2 regions of the Kineococcus rugosus genome follow, and region 1 is predicted to be linked to the other one. Evidence: riboswitches for the same ligand, from Rfam matches in the RefSeq annotation. Region 1 holds a riboswitch; the other holds the start of a gene.
What was found. Region 1 has a riboswitch for glycine ahead of gcvT (glycine cleavage system aminomethyltransferase GcvT). Riboswitches for the same ligand answer to the same signal wherever they lie in the genome.
Positions count from the first base shown of each region.

Region 1 (9,645 bases):
ACGCACGCCTCCTCCGGCGACACCTTCTGGGACATCGTCCGCAAGGGGGCTGAGGCGGCGGCCAAGAAGGACGGCATCGAGCTGCAGTACGTGAACAACGACAACGCGTCCCAGCAGGCCACCCTGATCCAGAACGCCGTGGACTCGAAGGTGGACGCCATCGCGGTGACGATGCCGAACGTCGGCCCGCTCACGGCGTCGATCGCGAACGCCCAGTCGGCCGGGATCCCGGTCATCGGGCTCAACGCCGGGTACAACGACTGGAAGGAGCAGAACCTCATCGGCTACTTCGGCCAGGACGAGGCCATCGCCGGGCAGGCCGGTGGGGCGCGGCTGGCCGAGGAGGGCGCGAAGAAGGTCCTCTGCGTGATCCAGACGCAGGGCCAGTCGCAGCTGGAGGACCGCTGCAAGGCGATCACCACCGGCCTCGGCGCGGCCGGCACGGTCGAGAACATCTACGTCAACGGCACCGACGCGGCCGCGACGCAGTCCACGATCACCGCCAAGCTGCAGCAGGACACCAGCATCGACCACGTCATCACCCTCGGGGCCCCGATCGCGCTCATCGCGGTGGACTCCGTGCGGGAGTCGGGCAGCGCCGCCAAGATCGCCACCTTCGACACCAACGGTGAACTCGTGGCCGCCATCAAGGACGGCAGCGTCGCGTGGGCGATCGACCAGCAGCCGTACCTGCAGGGCTACGAGGCCATCGACGCCCTGTGGCTGTACCTGACCAACGCCAACACCCTCGGGGGTGGTGAAGCGGTCCTGACCGGACCGGCGTTCATCGACTCCGAGAACATCGACGCGGTGTCCGAGTACGCGAAGGCCGGCACCCGCTGACCTGAGCACCGCACCGCACGCACCACTCCGGACCCCGGTGGGCTCTGCCCACCGGGGTCCTCCCGTTCCCGGTGGGCGGACCGGGGAGGTGGCGCGACCGCGGGCGAGCACCCCGTGGCACCCTGCCCCCAGGTGGTCGGCGGGTGGCGGGGAGGGGGGACCGGTGGCGGTCGAGGAGGCGGTGGACGTCCACGCCGAGCGGCGGCGGCTGGTGGCGCTGGCGTACCGGGTGCTCGGCACGACGGCCGAGGCCGAGGACGCCGTGCAGGAGACGTACGTCCGCTGGTACCGGATGGGCGAGGCCGAGCGGGCGGCGGTGGCGAACCCGGCGGGCTGGCTGACGACGGTCGCGAGCCGCGTCTGCCTCGACGCGCTCGGGTCGGCGCGGCACCGCCGGGAGAGCTACGTGGGGCAGTGGCTGCCCGAACCGGTCCCGGCGCAGCACTTCACCGGGGCGGCGGCGGAGGCGGCCGACCCGTTCGAGCGGGTCAGCCTCGAGGAGTCGGTGAGCACGGCGGTGCTGGTGGTCATGGAGGCCATGACGCCGGCGGAACGGGTCGCGTTCGTGCTGCACGACGTGTTCGCGCTCCCGTTCGGCGAGATCGCGACGATCGTGGGCCGGACCCCGGCCGCGGTGCGGCAGCTGGCGTCCTCGGCGCGGCGGCGGGTCCGCGAGCGCGGGGCGGTGGGGGTGGACCGCACGGTGCACGACGACGTCGTCCGGGCGTTCGCGCACGCCGCCGGCACGGGGGACCTGGCGGCGCTGTCCGCGCTGCTGGACCCGTCGGTGACGCTGACCAGCGACGGCGGCGGGGTGGTCAGCGCGGCCCGGCGGCCGGTGCTGGGCGTCTCGAACGTGGCGCGGTTCGTCCTGGGCACGATCGCCCAGGACCCGGCGCTGCGGCTGGAACCCGCCGTCACCGGGGACGGGCTGGCGTTCCGCGTGGTGCGCGGGGACGAGGCGACCGGGGTCGAGGTGCGCGGGGTGGTGAACTTCGGCGTCGTGGACGGGCGGGTGCGCGACGTGTGGATCCAGGTGAACCCGGCCAAGCTGCGGACGTGGGGCGCCCGCCCGTGACGGGGCCCCGGCCGCCGGTCCGCGCGGTCGGGGCCCCGGGCCGGGGTCAGACCCCGGCGAGGGCCGCGGCGTCCCGCAGCACCTCCGCGGCCACCTCGAGGCCCTCGACGCGGCCGAGCTCGACGTCCTCGTGCTCGATGTTGCAGGCCATGTCGGGGTCGACCTCGTGCAGCGCGCGCAGGAACTCGGCCCAGAACGCGGTGTCGTGGCCCTTGCCGAGGGCGACGAAGTCCCAGGCGGACTCCTTCGGCCACTCGTTGACCCACTCGTCGCCGCCGAGGTTCGTGCGGTCCTCGGACGGGTCGAGACGCCGGAAGCGGTTGTCGAGCACGCCGTGGATCGCGGCGGCCGGGTTGATCCGGACGTCCTTGGCGGCGGCGTGGAACACCAGCGGGCCGAGGTCGCGGACGACGGCGACGGGGTCCATCTGCTGCCAGAACAGGTGCGAGGCGTCGAGCTCGACACCGAGGTGCGTGGTGCCGGCGCGCTCGACGAGCTCACGGACGCTCGCCGGGTTGAAGACGAGGTTCTGCGGGTGCAGTTCGAGCGCCACCTTGACGTCGAGGTCGCGGCCGAGCGCGTCGATCTCCTGCCAGAACGGGACGGCGACGGACCACTGGTGCTCGAGGATGTCCAGGTCGCGGGAGTTCCAGGCGTTGACGACCCAGGTCGGGTGGACCGCGGTGGCGTCGGCGCCGGGCAGGCCGGACATCGTCACGACGCGGTGCTGGCCGAGGCGGTGGGCCAGCCGGATCGAGCGGCGGACGTCCTCGGCGTGCTCGGCGCCGATGACCTCGTTCGGGTGCAGCGGGTTGCCGTTGCAGTTCAGGCCGGCGGGGGAGACGCCGGTGCCCTCGAAGATCCCGAGGAAGTCGTCGCGGGCGGTGTCGCTGACGAGGATGTCGTCGAAGGTGGGGACGTGCACGGCCGGGAGGAAACCGCCGGTGTTGATCTCGATGCCGGTCAGGCCGAGTCCGGCGATGACCTCCAGGGCCTCGGGCAGCGAGCGGTCGTGCAGGATCGCGTCGTAGACGCCGAGCTTCATCGCTTCTCCTCCTGGTCGGCTCAGTCGACGGGGACGGGTTCGCCGGTGCCGTCGGCGGCCTTCGTGACCGCCTCCAGCACGCGCAGGTTGTGCAGGCCGTGAGCCATCGGCGGCACCACGGGCAGGTCGCCGATCGGGGTCCCGACGCCCCCGGCGATCTCGTTGAGGAACGCCCGGCACTGGAAGGTGAAGAAGTCGTTCTGGCCGTGGCCGACGCTGGGGAAGTCCATCGGCAGGCCGCCGGCGACGTAGGGGTGCGCGGGGCCCACGAGCACCTGGCGGTACCCGCTGACCGCGCCGGGGGCGGTGTGGTCGGCGATGGTGAACTCACCCGTGCGGTTGAGGTCGAAGGCCCCGGCGCCGTTCTCGGTGAAGATCTCGAAGCCGAGGCCGTTGGGCAGGCCGTGGGCGATGCGGGAGACCGAGAACGTTCCGGTCGCGCCGTTCGCGAACGTCGCGGTGAAGGTGACGAGGTCCTCGTTCTCGACGTCCTCGAACTCGGTGCCGATCTCGGCCATCGCGTGCCCGACGACGGCGCCGACGGGTTTCGGGCGGCGCGCGGTGACCTGGGAGAACACGGTGCCGCGCACCGACTCCAGCGGCCCGCAGAAGAACTCGCCCAGGTCGACCAGGTGGCTGCCGATGTCGGCCAGCGCGCCCGAGCCCAGGCCGCCCTTGTACCGCCAGCTGATGGGCGCGTCCGGGTTGGCGGCGTAGTCGCACCAGTAGTGCCCGTTGAAGTGGCGGACCTGGCCGAGGTGGCCGTTGAGCACCTGCTCGCGCAGGCCGTTGATCGCGGGGGAGCGGCGGAAGGTGAACCCGACGGCGGCGACCTGGTCGGGGTGGGCGGCGGCCGCGGCGACCATGGCCTCGGCGTCGGCGACCGAGGGGGCCAGCGGTTTCTCGCACAGGACGTGCTTGCCGGCGGCGAGCAGCCCCTCGACGATCTCGCGGTGCAGGTGGTTGGCGACGACGACGCTCACGGCGTCGACGTCGTCGGCCTCGGCGATCGCCTGCCAGCTCGTCTCGGCGCGCTCGTAGCCGTAGCGGGCGGCGGCGGCCTGCGCGAAGGGGGCGTGCGCGTCGGCGACGGCGACGAGGCGCACGGGCGGCAGCCCTTCGCCGTGGGGGCCGCCGGCGAGCGTGGTGGCGGCGCGGTAGCCGGCGGTGTGGGCGCGGCCGGCCATGCCGGCGCCGATGACGGCGACGCCGAGGGGGCGGGTTCGGGTGGCGGACATCCTCGTGGGCCTTCCGGGGGCAGGGGTGGGGGAGCGCCAGCGGGGGCGCGGACCGGCTTTCAAACCGGTTTGAACCGCTGCGAGTAGAATCGGTTCGATCCACCGTCGCTGTCAAGCTGCCCCAGGAGGTCCGGTGCCCGGTCCGGTCGGTCGCCCCACGATCAAGGACGTCGCCGCGCTGGCGGGCGTCTCCAAGGGGATGGTGTCCCTGGCGCTGCGGGGCGCTCCGGGGCCGAGCGCGCAGACCGCCGCCCGCGTGCTGCGCGCCGCCGAGGAGCTCGGCTACCGCGCGGACCGGGCCGCGAGCTCGCTGGCGCTGCGCCGCACGCGGCTGCTCGGGGTCGCGATGAACGTGCGCAACGCCTACCACGCCGAGCTCGTCGAGGAGCTGGTGTCGGCGGCCGGGGAGACCGGGTACGAGGTGGTCCTGGCGGCGGTGACCCGCACCCGCGGCGAGCGGGCCGCCGTCGAGACGCTGCTGGACTCCCGGTGCGAGGCGCTGCTGCTGCTCGGTCCCGGCTCCAGCGCCGCCGAGCTCGCCGAGCTCGACGCCCGCACCCCGGTGGTGGTGCTGGGGCGCCGGGCCCGCGCGGGGTCGGCGCCGGGGCGCGGCCCCGACGTCGTGCGCGCCTCGGACGAGGTGGGGATGCGGCTGGTGGTCGAGCACCTCGCCGCGCTGGGGCACCGCGACCTGCTGCACGTCGGCGGGGGACCGGGGGACATCGCCGAGGACCGCCGCGCGGGGGTGGAGGCGGCCGCGGCGGCCCGGGGCCTGCGGGTCCGCACGGTCCAGGCGGGTTTCGACGAGGAGGCCGGGGTGGTCGCGGCCCGCCGCGCGCTGGGGGAGGGGTGGGCGCCGACGGCCGTGGTGGCCGCCAACGACCGGGTGGCGGTCGGGTTCCTGGACGTGCTGAACCGCGAGGGCGTGACCGTCCCGGGCGACGTCTCGCTGACCGGGTACGACGACAGCCCGCTGGCCCGGCTCGGGCACGTGCGGCTGACGTCGGTGAGTCAGGACCCGGCCGAGCAGGCGCGTTGCGCGGTGCGGCTGGCGGTGGGCCGGCTCGACGGCCCGGGGGACGAGGGCGAGACCGGGGGCGGTGGGGCCGTCGACGTGGTGCTCGAACCGCGGCTCGTGGTGCGCGGCACGACCGGGGGTCCCGGCGCCGGGCTCGCATGTCAGAATGACAGGACAAACTAGTCCTGGAGGTTCCCGTGCCCCTGCTCCGCTTCGACCTCGTCGCCGGCCGCACCCCGGCCGAGCTCACCGCGCTGCTCGACGCCGCGCACGCCGCCGTCGTGGAGGCCTTCACCGTCCCCGACGGCGACCGCTACCAGGTCGTCCACCAGCACCCCGCGGGCGAGCTGGTCGTCCACGACACCGGCCTGGGCATCGAGCGCACCCGGGACGTCGTCGTCCTGCAGGTGACCAGCCGCCGGCGCTCCCAGCAGCAGAAGGAGGCCTTCTACCGGCTGCTGACGCGCAACCTCCAAGAGCAGGCCGGCGTCGCCCCCGCCGACGTCGTCGTCTCGATCGTCGAGAACTCCGACGCCGACTGGTCCTTCGGGCACGGCCGCGCGCAGTTCCTCACCGGCGAGCTGTAGCCGCCCCGGTGGCCGTGTGCGAGGCTGTCCGGCGAAGCACGCACAACTGAACACACGGCCGCTGCGCCCCGGCGGGAGAGCTCCACCGCCCGCGGTGGACACCGAAGGAGCAACCACCCCGGAACCTCTCAGGTCCACGTACCGCCACGGGCAGGCCGCTCTGGAAAGCAGGACCCCCCGGGGTCCTCACCGACGGGGAAAGCCCGTGCGCGGCGCCGCGCACCGGGTGAAGCTCTCAGGTCCCGTGACAGAGGGGGTCCACCCGGCCGCACCCGCGGCCGCGACGAGAGGAGCCCCGTGACCACCGCCGCCACCCCCACCGCCAGCCCGCTCGCCGCCCGGCACGCGGCCCTCGGCGCCTCCTTCACCGACTTCGCCGGCTGGTCCATGCCGCTGCGCTACACCTCCGAGCTCGCCGAGCACCGCGCCGTGCGCGAGACCGCCGGCCTGTTCGACCTCTCCCACATGGGCGAGATCCGCGTCACCGGCCCCGGCGCCGCCGCCGCCCTCGACGCCGCCCTCACCGGCCGCCCCTCCGCGATGCCCGTCGGCCGCGCCGCCTACGGCCTCGTCGTCGACGCCGACGGCGGCATCGTCGACGACCTCGTCACCTACCGCCTCGGCGAGCAGGAGTTCCTCGTCGTCGCCAACGCCGCGAACGTCGAGCCCGTCGTCGTCGCCCTCGCCGACCGGGCCCGCCCCCACGACGCGCACGTCGCCGACGAGACCGCCCGCTGGGCCCTGCTCGCCGTCCAGGGCCCCGCCTCCGCCGCGGCCCTCGCCCCCCTGGTGGACGCCGACCTCGGCGCGCTCGGCTACTACCGCTGCACGCCCGCCATCCTGGGCGGCACCGACGTCCTGCTGGCCCGCACCGGCTACACCGGCGAGGACGGCTTCGAGGTCCTCGTGCCCGTCGCCGACGCCGAGCGCGCCTGGGACCTCCTGCTGGCCGCGACCCGCGAGCACGGCGGCGTGCCCGCCGGGCTGGCCTGCCGCGACACCCTGCGCCTGGAGGCCGGGATGCCGCTGTACGGGCACGAGCTGCGCCGCGACGTCACCCCCTACGCCGCCGGCCTCGGGCGCATCGTGCACCTCGACAAGGACCCCGGCACCGTCGGGCTGGACGCGCTGCGGCGCCTGGCCGCCGAGGAACCGCCGCGCGTCCTCGTCGGGCTCGCCGGCACCGGCCGCCGCGCCCCCCGGGCCGGGTACGCCGTCGTCTCCGGCGGTGCGGTCGTCGGCGAGGTCACCAGCGGGGCGCTGTCCCCGACGCTGGGCCACCCCGTCGCCCTGGCCCTCGTCGACCGCGCCCACGCCGCCCCCGGCACCGCCCTGGGCGTCGACGTCCGCGGCACCGAGCTGCCCGTGCAGGTCGTCGCGCTGCCCTTCTACCGCCGGGAGCGCTGAGGCGTGAGCGGACCGCTGTCCGTCTTCGACATGTTCTCGATCGGCATCGGCCCCTCGAGCTCGCACACCGTCGGCCCCATGCGGGCCGCGCGCGCCTTCGCCGAGGACCTCGACCTGGACCGGGTGCACTCGGTCACCGTCGACCTGCTCGGCTCCCTGGGAGCCACCGGCCGCGGCCACGGCAGCGACCGGGCCGTCGTCCTGGGACTGCTCGGGGAACGCCCCGAGGACGTCGACCCCGACGCCGTCGAGGGGTACCTCCGGGAGGTCCGCCGGACCCGGGAACTGCCGCTGCTGCGCCGGCGCACCATCGGCTTCGACCCCGACGCCGACGTCCGGCTGGACGGGCGGACGTCGCTGCCGGCCCACCCCAACGCCATGGTGCTCACCGCCCGCGACGCCGCCGGTGCCGTCGTCGCCGAACGGACGTCCTACTCCGTCGGCGGCGGGTTCGTGAAGGACCACCCGCTCGAACCCGACGCCCCCGTCGCCGATCCCGGCCCGGGCCTGCCGTGGGGTTTCCGCACCGGCGCCGAGCTCCTGGAGAACTGCCGCGCCACCGGCCTGGGCATCGCGGACCTGGTGCGCCGCAACGAGGAGAGCCTCCGGCCCGCCGCCGACGTCGACGCCGGGCTGCTGCGCGTCTTCACCGCGATGCGGGCCTGCGTCGACCACGGCCTGGTCACCGACGGGGTGCTGCCCGGCGGGCTCGGCGTCCGCCGCCGCGCGCCCGGGCTGCACCGGCAGCTGCTCGCCGAGGAGGGCCGCTCCGGCTCCGACGTCCTGCACGCCATGGACTGGGTGAGCCTGTTCGCGCTCGCCGTCAACGAGGAGAACGCCGCCGGCGGGCGGGTCGTGACCGCCCCCACCAACGGGGCCGCGGGCATCGTCCCGGCCGTCCTGCACTTCTACCGCCGCTTCGTGCCCGGCGCCGACGACGCCGGGACCGTCCGGTTCCTGCTCGCCGCCGGCGGCGTCGGCATCGTCCTGAAGGAGACCGGCTCCATCTCCGGGGCCGAGGTCGGCTGCCAGGGCGAGGTCGGGTCCGCGAGCGCGATGGCCGCCGCCGGGCTCACCGAGGTCCTCGGCGGGACCCCCGAGCAGGTCGAGAACGCCGCCGAGATCGCCGTCGAGCACCACCTCGGGCTGACCTGCGACCCCGTCGGCGGGCTCGTGCAGATCCCCTGCATCGAGCGCAACGCCGTCGGCGCCACCACCGCCATCCACGCCGCCCGCACCGCGATGCGCGGCGACGGCCGGCACGTCGTCAGCCTCGACACCGCCATCGCCACGATGCGGCAGACCGGCGCGCACATGCGCTCGGAGTACAAGGAGACCTCCCTGGGCGGGCTGGCGCTCACCGTGGTGGGCCGCCCGGCCGTGGGGGTCAACGTCCCCGAGTGCTGAGCCCCGCGCGGCGGACGTCGTCGTCGACGGCCGCCGCGAACGCCGTGACCGCCTTGCGGGCCGGTCGGTCCGGGGTGGGGCGGACCGTGGCCAGCGACAGCGACCACGCCAGGTCCCCGGCGGCGCCGAGCCGGACCGGCTGCTCGTGGACCCCGGCCGGCACCGGCACCGTGCCGGGCACGAGCGCGACGCCCAGGCCCGCGGCGACGTAGGCGGGGAACGTGGACACGTCCGGGACCTCCAGGACGACCGCGCGCCGGGCCCCGGCCCGCTCGAACAGCGCGTCCACCTGGAGCCGGTTGCCGAACCCCGGCGGCCCGTCGATCCACCGCTCCCCGGCCAGGTCGGCCAGGTCGAGGGGGGAGGGCGAGGCCAGCGGGTGCGCGCGGGGCAGCAGCAGCCGGAAGCTCGTGCGCACCAGCGGCCTCAGCTCCACCCGCCCCGGCGGGCGGAACGGCCAGGACAGGAACGCCACGTCGAGCTCACCCTCGACCAGCGCCCGCAGCAGCCCCCGCGAACCGTCCGCCACGACGCGCATCGACACCGAGACCCGCGGGTGCGCCGCGGTGAACCGGTGCAGCAGACGGGGCAGGTCCACGGGCTGCATCGTCGTGACGACGCCCACGGCCAGCGGGCCGGAGGGCCCGTCCCCGGCCTCGCGGACCACGGCGCGGGCCTCCCCGACCCCCGCCAGCACCCGGCGCGCCTGCGGCAGCAGCGCCCGGCCGGCGTCGGTGGGCACGGCCCGGCGGGACGTGCGGGTGAACAGCACGGCGCCCAGGTCCTCCTCCAGCGCGCGCACCACCGTGCTCACCGCCGACTGCGCCGCCCCCAGGCGCCGGGCCGCGGCGCTGATCGTCCCGGTCTCCACCACGGCCAGGAACACCTCGAGCTGGCGCAGCTCCACGACCCCTCCCACCGCCTCACCCGTCGCAGCGGCCATCGCTGTGGACGATGGATGCTCCCACCGCCCAGCGCTGGGACGGAAGGTCGGGGGCGCCGGCCGGTTGCAGCGGGCATGA
Region 1 covers NZ_JBJLSJ010000031.1:34,899-44,543, forward strand. Annotated here, with positions in the region: gene ACRYM6_RS17090 (substrate-binding domain-containing protein) at 1-843, shown strand, start outside; gene sigJ (RNA polymerase sigma factor SigJ) at 1,007-1,921, shown strand; gene ACRYM6_RS17100 (sugar phosphate isomerase/epimerase family protein) at 1,968-2,966, opposite strand; gene ACRYM6_RS17105 (Gfo/Idh/MocA family protein) at 2,987-4,204, opposite strand; gene ACRYM6_RS17110 (LacI family DNA-binding transcriptional regulator) at 4,338-5,405, shown strand; gene ACRYM6_RS17115 (tautomerase family protein) at 5,420-5,809, shown strand; glycine riboswitch at 5,872-5,963, shown strand; glycine riboswitch at 5,965-6,067, shown strand; gene gcvT (glycine cleavage system aminomethyltransferase GcvT) at 6,107-7,216, shown strand; gene ACRYM6_RS17125 (L-serine ammonia-lyase) at 7,247-8,623, shown strand; gene ACRYM6_RS17130 (LysR family transcriptional regulator) at 8,604-9,566, opposite strand; gene ACRYM6_RS17135 (MFS transporter) at 9,642-9,645, shown strand, end outside.

Region 2 (9,645 bases), on a different contig from region 1:
TGTCGGAGGTGATGACCGGCTGCGGGGGGAACGAGACGACCTGCTCGCGCAGGTCGACGTTCGCGCGGACCTTGTCGATGAACGGCACCAGGAAGTGCAGCCCGGCGTCCAGGGTCCGGGAGTACCGGCCGAGCCGTTCGACGATGACGGCGGTGGCCTGCGGCACGATCCGGATCGTCCGGATGATGACGGTCACCACGAACAGGACGACCAGGAGCAGCACGACGAGGGTCACGACGTTGTCCATCAGGGCTTCTCCTCCAGCGGTGGGGCGGGCAGGGGCCCGACGACGGCGGTGGCGCCGTCGATGGCGGTGACCACGACGTCGTCGCCCACGGCGAAGGACGGCCCGGCCGAGCGGGCCGACCACGTCTCCCCCACGAGCTTGACCTGCCCGCCGCGGATCGTGACCTCGGCCAGGACCAGCGCCGGCCGCCCGACGAGGGCGGCGGTGTTGGTGGTCCCGACCGGGGGCATCCGCAGCCGGCGCAGCAGCACCGGCCGGATCGTGCCGATGAGCAGCCCGGCGACGGCGGCCGCCACGAGCACCTGCCCCACGAACCCCAGGCCCAGGGCGTCGGCGGCGGCGCCCGCGAGCGCCCCGCCGGCCAGCATCGCGAACACGAGGTCGATCGCGGTGATCTCGAGGATCCCCAGGACCAGGGCCGTGGCGATCCACAGCAGCCAGCTGCGGTCCAGCAGCGCGTCCAGGAACTCCACGGTGATCACCCCCTGGGCCGGATCCTACCCAGGGGGCCGCGCCGTCCTCAGTAGGCGCTCAGGGGCGGGCAGGAGCAGACGAGGTTGCGGTCCCCCGCGGCCCCGTCGATGCGGCGCACCGGCGGCCAGTACTTGGTGCGCGGGTCCATGCCGTTCGGGTAGACGGCCTCGGCGCGCGTGTACGGGTGGTCCCACTCGCCCACGAGGCAGGCCGCGGTGTGCGGGGCGTGCCGCAGCGGGGAGTCCGCGACGGCCCAGCGGCCGTCCGCGATCTCCCGCACCTCCGCGGCGATGGCGAGCATCGCGTCGCAGAACCGGTCGAGCTCGGCGAGGTCCTCGCTCTCGGTGGGCTCGACCATGAGGGTGCCGGCCACCGGGAAGGACATCGTCGGGGCGTGGAAACCGTGGTCGATGAGCCGCTTGGCGACGTCGTCGACCGTGACGCCGGTGGCCTTGGTCATCGGGCGCAGGTCGAGGACGCACTCGTGGGCGACGAGCCCGCCCGGGCCCCGGTACAGGACGGGGAACGCGTCCTGCAGCCGTGCTGCGACGTAGTTCGCCGACAGCACCGCCTGGACGGTGGCGGCGCGCAGGCCGTCGGGGCCCATGAGCCGCAGGTACGCCCACGGGATCGGCAGGATCCCGGCGGAGCCGAACGGGGCCGCCGACACCATCCCGACGCCGCCGGCGTCGGGGGCGGTCGACGGCAGGAACGGGGCGAGGTGGGAGCGGACCGCGACGGGCCCGACCCCCGGACCGCCCCCGCCGTGCGGGATGCAGAACGTCTTGTGCAGGTTCAGGTGCGAGACGTCGGCACCGAACCGGCCGGGCCGGGCCAGCCCGACGAGGGCGTTGAGGTTGGCCCCGTCGACGTAGACCTGGCCCCCGGCGTCGTGGACGAGGGCGCACACCTCGCGGATGGACTCCTCGTAGACCCCGTGGGTCGAGGGGTAGGTCACCATCAGCGCGGCGAGGTCGTCGGCGTGCTCGGCGACCTTGGCGCGCAGGTCGTCCAGGTCGACGTTCCCGGCCTCGTCGCAGGCCACCACGACGACCTTCAGCCCGGCCATGACGGCGCTGGCGGCGTTCGTGCCGTGCGCGGAGCTCGGGATGAGGCAGGTCGTGCGCTCCCCGTGGCCCTGGGCCAGGTGGTGGGCGCGGATGGCCAGCAGCCCGGCGAACTCGCCCTGGGACCCGGCGTTGGGTTGCAGGGAGACCGCGTCGTACCCGGTGACCTCGGCCAGCCAGCGCTCGAGGTCGGCGACGAGCTCGGCGGTCCCGGCGAGCTGGTCGGCCGGGGCGTAGGGGTGCAGGTCGGCGAACTCGGGCCAGGAGACCGGCTCCAGCTCGGTCGTCGCGTTGAGCTTCATCGTGCACGAGCCCAGCGGGATCGCACCGCGGTCGAGGGCGTAGTCGGCGTCGGACAGCCGGGCCAGGTAGCGCAGCATCGCCGTCTCGGAGCGGTGCCGGGAGAAGACCGGGTGGGTGCAGAACCCCGACGTGCGGCGCAGCGCGGGCGGCAGCGCGGGCTCGGCGGGCGCCGCGGGGGCTTCGGGGGCCTCGGGCGCCTGGAGGCCGAACCCGGCGAGGGCGGCGGCGACGTGCGCCTCGGAGGTGGTCTCGTCGACGGTGAGCCCGACGTGGTCGGCGTCGACGAGGCGCAGGTTCACGCCCGCCGCCAGCGCGGCGGCCACGACCTCCCGGGCCCGGCCCGGGACCCGGGCCAGGACAGTGTCGAAGAACTCGTCGTGGACGACCTCGACGCCCCCGGCGCGCAGCGCCCCGGCCAGCGCCGCGGCCCGCCGCGCCACCTGCGTGCCGATGGCCCGCAGCCCGTCGGGCCCGTGCCAGACGGCGTAGCAGCCGGCCATCACGGCCAGCAGGACCTGGGCGGTGCAGATGTTCGACGTGGCCTTGTCGCGGCGGATGTGCTGCTCGCGGGTCTGCAGCGCCAGCCGGTAGGCGGGGTTGCCGTCGGCGTCGACGGAGACCCCGACCAGCCGGCCGGGCAGCGAGCGCTCCAGCCCCTTGCGGACGGCCATGTACGCGGCGTGCGGGCCGCCGGCGCCCATCGGGACGCCGAAGCGCTGGCTGGAGCCGACGGCGACGTCGACGCCGAACTCCCCCGGCGGCACGAGCAGCGTCAGGGCCAGCAGGTCGGCGGCGGCCACGGTGACCGCGCCGCGGGCGCGGGCGTCGGCGACGACGCCGGCGAGGTCGCGGACGCGGCCGGAGGCGCCGGGGTACTGCACGAGCAGCCCGAACACGTCGCCGACCCCGGCGAGGGGGTCGGGGGCGTCGAGGTCGACGACCTCCAGGCGCAGGCCCAGCGGGACGGCCCGGGTGCGCAGGACCGCCAGGGTCTGGGGCAGGACGTCGGCGTCGACGGCGAACGCCGCGCCGGCGGGGGCCTTGGAGGTGCGGCGGGCCAGCGTCATCGCCTCGGCTGCGGCGGTGCCCTCGTCGAGCAGCGAGGCGTTGGCGACGTCCAGGCCGGTGAGGTCGGTGACGGCGGTCTGGAAGTTCAGCAGCGCCTCCAGGCGGCCCTGGGAGATCTCCGGCTGGTACGGCGTGTAGGCCGTGTACCAGGCGGGGTCCTCCAGGACGTTGCGGCGCACCACGGCCGGGGTCCGGGTGCCGTGGTAGCCCAGGCCGATCATCGAGGGCACGACGCGGTTCTTCGTGGCCAGCGCCCGCAGCGCGGCCGTCACCGACGTCTCGTCCAGGGCCGCGGGCAGGTCGAGGGCGCCGTCGCGGATGCCGGCCGGGACGGCCCGGTCGACGAGCTCGTCGAGGCCGGTGAGCCCGACGACGTCCAGCATGCGGGCGACGGCGGCGGCGTCGGGGCCGATGTGCCGGGCGCTGAACGGCAGGGCGCCGGGTTCGGCGGCGGGGGTGGTGGGTGCCTCGGCCGGCGCGTCGGCGGACGGCTCGGTGGACGGGGCGGTGGGGACGGACAGCGAGGTCATGACGCTCCGGGGGTCGCGGGAACCGGGTGGACCTCCCCGTCTGTCACCGGCCCGCACGGGACCGGCTCCAGAGCGGCCCTGCCCCGTGTGGTCCTTCCGCCTGAGAGGTTCCGGGGATGTTGCCCCTTCGGCGCCCCGGTCCGCACGGATCGAGGTCTCTCCCACACGAGGTGAACGGCCTGCGTGGAGTCTAGGGGGTCCAGGGCGCCGGTATCCTGCCCGCCGTGATCAGCCTCGCCGTCAGCAGCGCCAAAGGTGGGGTGGGCAAGACCTCCGTCGTCCTCGGGCTCGCGTCCGCGGCCCTCCACCGCGGCACCAGCACCCTCGTCGTGGACCTGGACCCCCAGGCCGACGCCACGTCCGGTCTGGACGTGACCGCCCAGCGCCCGCACGACGTCGCCGCGGTGCTGCAGGCGCCCAAGCGCCGGGTGGCCGAGGAGGCCGTGGCCCCCAGCGGCTGGGTCGACGACCACCCCGGCCTGCTGGACGTGCTGTCGGGGTCGGCGTCCTCGGCCCGGCTGGACACCCCCGAGGCCGGGGCGGAGGAGCTGCGGGCGCTGCGGCGGGCGCTGAAGAAGCTCGACGACCACGAGCTCGCGCTGATCGACACCCCGCCGTCGCTGGGGGGCCTGACCCGCTCGGCGTGGCAGGCGGCGGACGCCGTCCTCGTCGTCTCCGACGCCAGCCGGTTCTCGGTGGCCGCGGTCGACCGGACCCTGCGCGAGGTCCACGCGCTGCGCTCGGGCCCGCGCGTGGTGGGGATCCTCGTCAACCGGTTCACCCAGCGCTCGGGCGAGCAGCGGTTCCGGTACGAGGAGCTGCGGGCGCTGTTCGGCGACCTCGTCCTGGAGCCGTTGCCCGACCGCGCCTCGGTGCCGCAGTCGCAGGGCGCGGGCGTGCCGCTGCACTCGGTGCGGACCCGCACCGCCAAGGCCCTCGCCGGGCAGTTCGACGACGTCCTGGACCGGGTCCTGCTGCGCCGCTGAGGGAACCGGACGGGTTCCGCCGGCGTCCGACGTGCGGGATGATCGCCGAGCGTCTAGCGTCTGAGGACGGTGCGTGCCCGGGATCGTCCCCCTGTGGTCACCGCCCCGCTCTCCCCGCTCCGCTGCGGGTCCTAGGAGGTTCCGTGACGTCGTCGAACACCCCCCTCGAGGCCGGGCGCGCCGAGCGCGCCGACCAGGCCCGCGTCGTGCGCGCCGCCCGGACCGTCGCGCCGGTCCCGCCGGTCCCGCCCCCCGCGCGCGTCGCGGTCGCCGATCCCGAGGCCGACCGCATCGCCGGTCTCGTGCAGCGGCTGCGGTCGCACTGGACGCGCACCGGCGCCGACATCGCGACCCGGCTGCGCCCGGGCGTCGACGACGCCCGGCTGGACGCCGTGGAGCGCCAGATGGGCCTGCTGCTGCCCCGGGGCGCGCGGGCCTGGTGGCGCGCCGCCGACGGGGTCGACCCGGTCCGCACGACCTTCCGGACCAGCGCGCCGACCGTCGGTCCCGGCGGCTGGGTGCCGCTGGGCCTGGAGGAGGCCGTGCAGCGCGCCACGGGTCAGGGCCCGGGCCTGGCCGCGCCGCCGGCGCTGCTGCCGGTGTTCGCGCGGGACGAGGAGCTGATCGCCGTCCGGCTGGGCTCCAGCCGGGCCGTGGTGGAGCAGCTCGTGCTGTCCGAGGACAAGGAGAGCTACCAGCACTCCTGGCGGGTGGGGCTGGACGAGCTGCTCAGCACCTGGGCCGACGCGCTGCTGGCGGCGGTGATCTGGCTGCCGGACGCGCACGACTGGGTCACCGACCCGTTCGCCCTCCAGGCGCTCCCCCGCGCCGAGCTGCTCGACTGACCGCACGCGCGACGACCCCTGCACCGCCTGGCGGTGCGGGGGTCGTCGTGCGTCGGGGGTGCGTCGGGGGGCGGGTCAGCCGGCTTCGCGGGCGGCCCGGCGGCGGGACAGCTCGTCGGCCAGCACCATGGCGCTGTCGCCCTGGGCGCGGTCGGCGGGGCGCTCGCTGGGCAGCGAGGCCAGCTCGCCCTCGACCTCGCGCCACACGCGGCCGACGGCGATCCCGAAGACGCCCTGACCACCCTGGACGAGGTCTATGACCTCGTCCGCCGAGGTGCACTCGTAGACGCTGGCCCCGTCGGACATCAGCGTGATCTGGGCGAGGTCGTCGATCCCCCGCTCGCGCAGGTGCATGACGGCGGTGCGGATCTGGTGCAGGGACACCCCGGTGTCCAGGAGCCGCTTGACGACCTTCAGGACGAGGATGTCGCGGAACCCGTAGAGGCGCTGCGACCCCGACCCCGAGGCCCCCCGCACGCTGGGGGCGACCAGGTCGGTGCGGGCCCAGTAGTCGAGCTGGCGGTAGGTGATCCCGGCGGCCTTGCACGCGGTCTGCCCGCGGTAGCCGACCTCGTCGTCGAGCACGGGGAGGTCCTCCGCGAACAGCACGCCCTGGGCGCGCGCAGGGGGGGACACCTTCTGCGACGACCCTGCGACTGCGTCGCCACTGCTCACGCCGGCCTCCTCGTCATCGCCACCCGTCGAGGTTTCGACCGGAGCGTTCCCTGTACTGACCGTAGAAGAGCGCCCCCGGAGCGTCAACGAGGCGCGCGGCGTGGCGTTCCTCGTGACCATCCTGTGACATCCCCCCGGACCCGGAGGCCCTACCGGTCGCCCGAACCGGACTCGAAGTCCTCCGGGGTGATGTGGTCGAGGAACTCGCGGAACTTCTCCACCTCGTCCTCGTCCTCGTCCGGCACGGGCACCCCGCTGGAGTCCAGGACGCCCTCGGCACCGACGATCGGGCACCCGACGCGCAGCGCCAGCGCGATGGCGTCGGAGGTCCGGGAGCTGACCGTCAGCCCCCCGTCGAAGGCCAGTTCCGCGAAGTACACGTTGTCCTTGACCGCCACGATGCGGACCTCCTCCAGACGCCGGCCGACGGCCTCGATGACGTCCTTGAGCAGGTCGTGGGTCAGCGGCCGCGGCGGCACGACGCCCTGCTGGGCGAAGGCGATCGCGCTGGCCTCGGGCGCGCCGATCCAGATGGGCAGGTACCGGTCGCCGTCCCGCTCGCGCAGCAGCACGATCGGGTTGTTGGAAGGCATCTCGACCCTGACGCCGATGACATCGAGCGCTCGCACGGGTTCACCGTACCCCCGGAACGGGTCGGCGGGCCGGTCGGCCCGCCGACGCGCTCAGCGGCCGGTCCTCCCGAGGGCGCCGGCGACCAGGGCGGTGTGCAGCCGCAGGCACGCCGCGGCGATCTCGCGGGCGACCTGGTCGGCGCGGGCGGCCTGCTCGGCCGACCCCGCCCGGCCCGAGCGCTGCAGCGGCGCCGCGACCTGCTCGGCCAGCGCGACCTCCCGGTCGGCGGCCGTGCGGAACACCCGCAGGTGCCGGGCCTCGATGCCGTGGGCGGCCAGGGCCGCGGCGGCCCGCAGCACCTCCAGCGCCTCGCCGTCGTACCAGGGACCGCCGGGAGCCGGCGACAGCACCCCGTACCCCTCCAGCGCGTCGAGCAGCGCGGCCTCGACGCCGGACTCGCGCAGCAGCTCACCGCGGGTCAGCCGCAGGTTGGCGGCGTGGCCGTCGAAGCGGTCGGTGCCCGGCACGCCCACCGCCACCGCGTGCCCGGGCACCCGGGGCGCGGCCTCGGCCGGGTCGGGCAGCTCCAGGCCGCGGTCCAGGGCCTCGAGGTTCTCCCGGATGACCTTCAGCGGCAGGTAGTGGTCGCGCTGGGCGGCCAGGACGTACCGCAACCGGTCCACGTCGTCGGAGGAGAACTTGCGGTACCCCGCCGCCGTCCGCCCGGGCTCGACCAGGCCCTGCTCCTCCAGGAAGCGGATCTTGGAGATCGTCAGGTCGGAGAACTCCGGCGACAGGATCGCCATGACCTCCCCGATGGTCATCCGCGGCGCGGCGGGGTCCAGCGCCCGGGCGCTCGCGGCGCTCACGCCTCCCCCTGCACCCGCGGGCTCGGGTGGAACTCCAGCCGGTACTTGCCGATCTGCACCTCGTCGCCGGTGCGCAGGACCACGTCGTCGATGCGCTCGCGGTTGACGTAGGTGCCGTTGAGGCTGCCGACGTCGCGCACGCGGAAACCGGGACCGGTCACGGGGTCCGGGGCGCGCAGGAACTCGGCGTGCCGGCGCGAGACGGTGACGTCGTCGAGGAAGATGTCGCTGGTCTGGTGCCGGCCGGCGGAGGTGCGCTCGGCGTCGAGCAGGAAGCGCGACCCGGCGTTGGGCCCGCGGCGCACCACCAGCAGCGCCGACCCCGCGGGCAGGGCCTCGATCGCCTCGGTGTCGTCCGGGGTCAGCCCCCGGTCGGCGCTCTCGTGGACCTCGGGGACGGCCAGTCCCGCGAAGGACATCGTGGAGTCGACGGGACGCTCGGCGGAGGGGCGCTCCGGGCCCGTCCCCTCGTCCTGACCACCCGTCGGCCCTTGAGTCGGCCCGGAGCCCGGCGCAGACATCGACACCACCTCTCGCTGGCACAGCACGTGACCACTCCCTGCAGGCGAGCGGTCACGCTCGGATCTTCGTGGACAACAGTAGCCGGGACCGACCGCGCAGGTCAGCCCGCCCACCGGACGTCGTGGGCGGCAGCCTCAGCCGACGTGCTGGGTGTACGCCGCGGCGTCGAGCAGCGCGGCGGCCTCGGCGGGGTCGGCCGGGGTGAGGGTGAACATCCAGCCGTCGCCGTAGGGGTCGGTGTTGACCAGGTCCGGGCGCGTCTCCAGCCCGGGGTTGTGGCCCGAGACGGTGCCCGAGACCGGCGCGGTGATCTCGCTGACGCTCTTGGTCGACTCGACCTCCCCGACCGCCGAGCCCGCGGTCACGGCCTCGCCCTCGGCCGGCAGCGAGACGTAGACCACGTCGCCGAGCTGGTCCTGGGCGAAGTCGGTGATCCCGACCCGGACGGTGCCGTCGGCCTCGACGCGCACCCACTCGTGCTCGCTGGTGTACCGCAGGTCGGCGGGGACGTTCGACATGGGGCGGGGGGCTCCTCGGGAGACGGGACGCGCCGCCGGGTCACTGCTGCGGCGGTGCCGGGCGAGCGTACTGAGGGGCCGAGACGGCGTGCAAGGCGGTGATCGTCACGCCGTCCTCCCCCGGTGCCTGCTGCACGTCGAGGTCGGCGCCGGCCGAGCGCAGCGTCTCGCGCACCCCGCCGGGGATGTCCAGGGCCGTGGCCAGGGTGGGCGGGTCCCCGATGACCGTGACGACGTACGGGGAGCGCTCCAGCACCCCGTCGACCAGCACGCCGCCGGAGCCGGCCGGGGCGTCGGTGAACGCCGTCTGGGCCACCACCCGGGTCCGGCCGACCTGGATGCCCTCGGCCCCCGAGTCGCGCAGCTCCTGGACGAGCTGGATGAAGTTCGTCGAGCGCAGCGAGGCCGCCGGGTCGGTGACGGTCGCCACGATCCCCGGCCCGCGCGCCGGCAGCGTCCCGGCCAGCAGGCCGAACTCGCGGGCCCGCGCGGCCGCGGCCTGCGCGGCGGCCTCGGCCTGGTCCGAGCCCTCGGTGAGCTCGCGGCGGGTGGCCTCGAGCTCCTGCACCTCCCCGGCCAGCCGGTCCCCGCGCTCGGTGGTGTCGTCGAGGATGCGCACCAGGTCGCTCTCGCGCAGGTCGGCCAGCCCGGACGTCGACGTCTGCCGGACCTGGACGGCGAAGCCGAAGCCCAGCGCGGCGCACAGGACCCCGGCCAGGACCTGCCCGCGGGTCGCGCGGGGGGACGCGGCCCGCCACAGCCGGCGCCACGGCCGGGGTCGCGGCGCGCCGGTCGGGGCGGGCGGGGCCGGGGGCTGCTCGCTCACGCGCGGAACAGGTGCCGGCGGATGGCGGCGACGTTGGAGAAGATGCGCACCCCCAGCACGACGACGACGCCGGTGGACAGCTGCGACCCGACGCCGAGCTGGTCGCCGAGGTAGACGATGACGGCGGCCACGACGGCGTTGG
Region 2 covers NZ_JBJLSJ010000001.1:139,584-149,228, forward strand. Annotated here, with positions in the region: gene ACRYM6_RS00700 (SPFH domain-containing protein) at 1-247, opposite strand, end outside; gene ACRYM6_RS00705 (NfeD family protein) at 247-729, opposite strand; gene gcvP (aminomethyl-transferring glycine dehydrogenase) at 768-3,689, opposite strand; glycine riboswitch at 3,768-3,863, opposite strand; gene ACRYM6_RS00715 (ParA family protein) at 3,914-4,675, shown strand; gene ACRYM6_RS00720 (SMI1/KNR4 family protein) at 4,819-5,520, shown strand; gene ACRYM6_RS00725 (MerR family transcriptional regulator) at 5,596-6,195, opposite strand; gene ACRYM6_RS00730 (bifunctional nuclease family protein) at 6,345-6,824, opposite strand; gene ftsR (transcriptional regulator FtsR) at 6,879-7,592, opposite strand; gene ACRYM6_RS00740 (FHA domain-containing protein) at 7,634-8,158, opposite strand; gene gcvH (glycine cleavage system protein GcvH) at 8,294-8,677, opposite strand; gene ACRYM6_RS00750 (DUF881 domain-containing protein) at 8,718-9,503, opposite strand; gene ACRYM6_RS00755 (small basic family protein) at 9,500-9,645, opposite strand, start outside.
Region 2: another riboswitch for glycine. It lies ahead of gcvP (aminomethyl-transferring glycine dehydrogenase); the one in region 1 lies ahead of gcvT (glycine cleavage system aminomethyltransferase GcvT).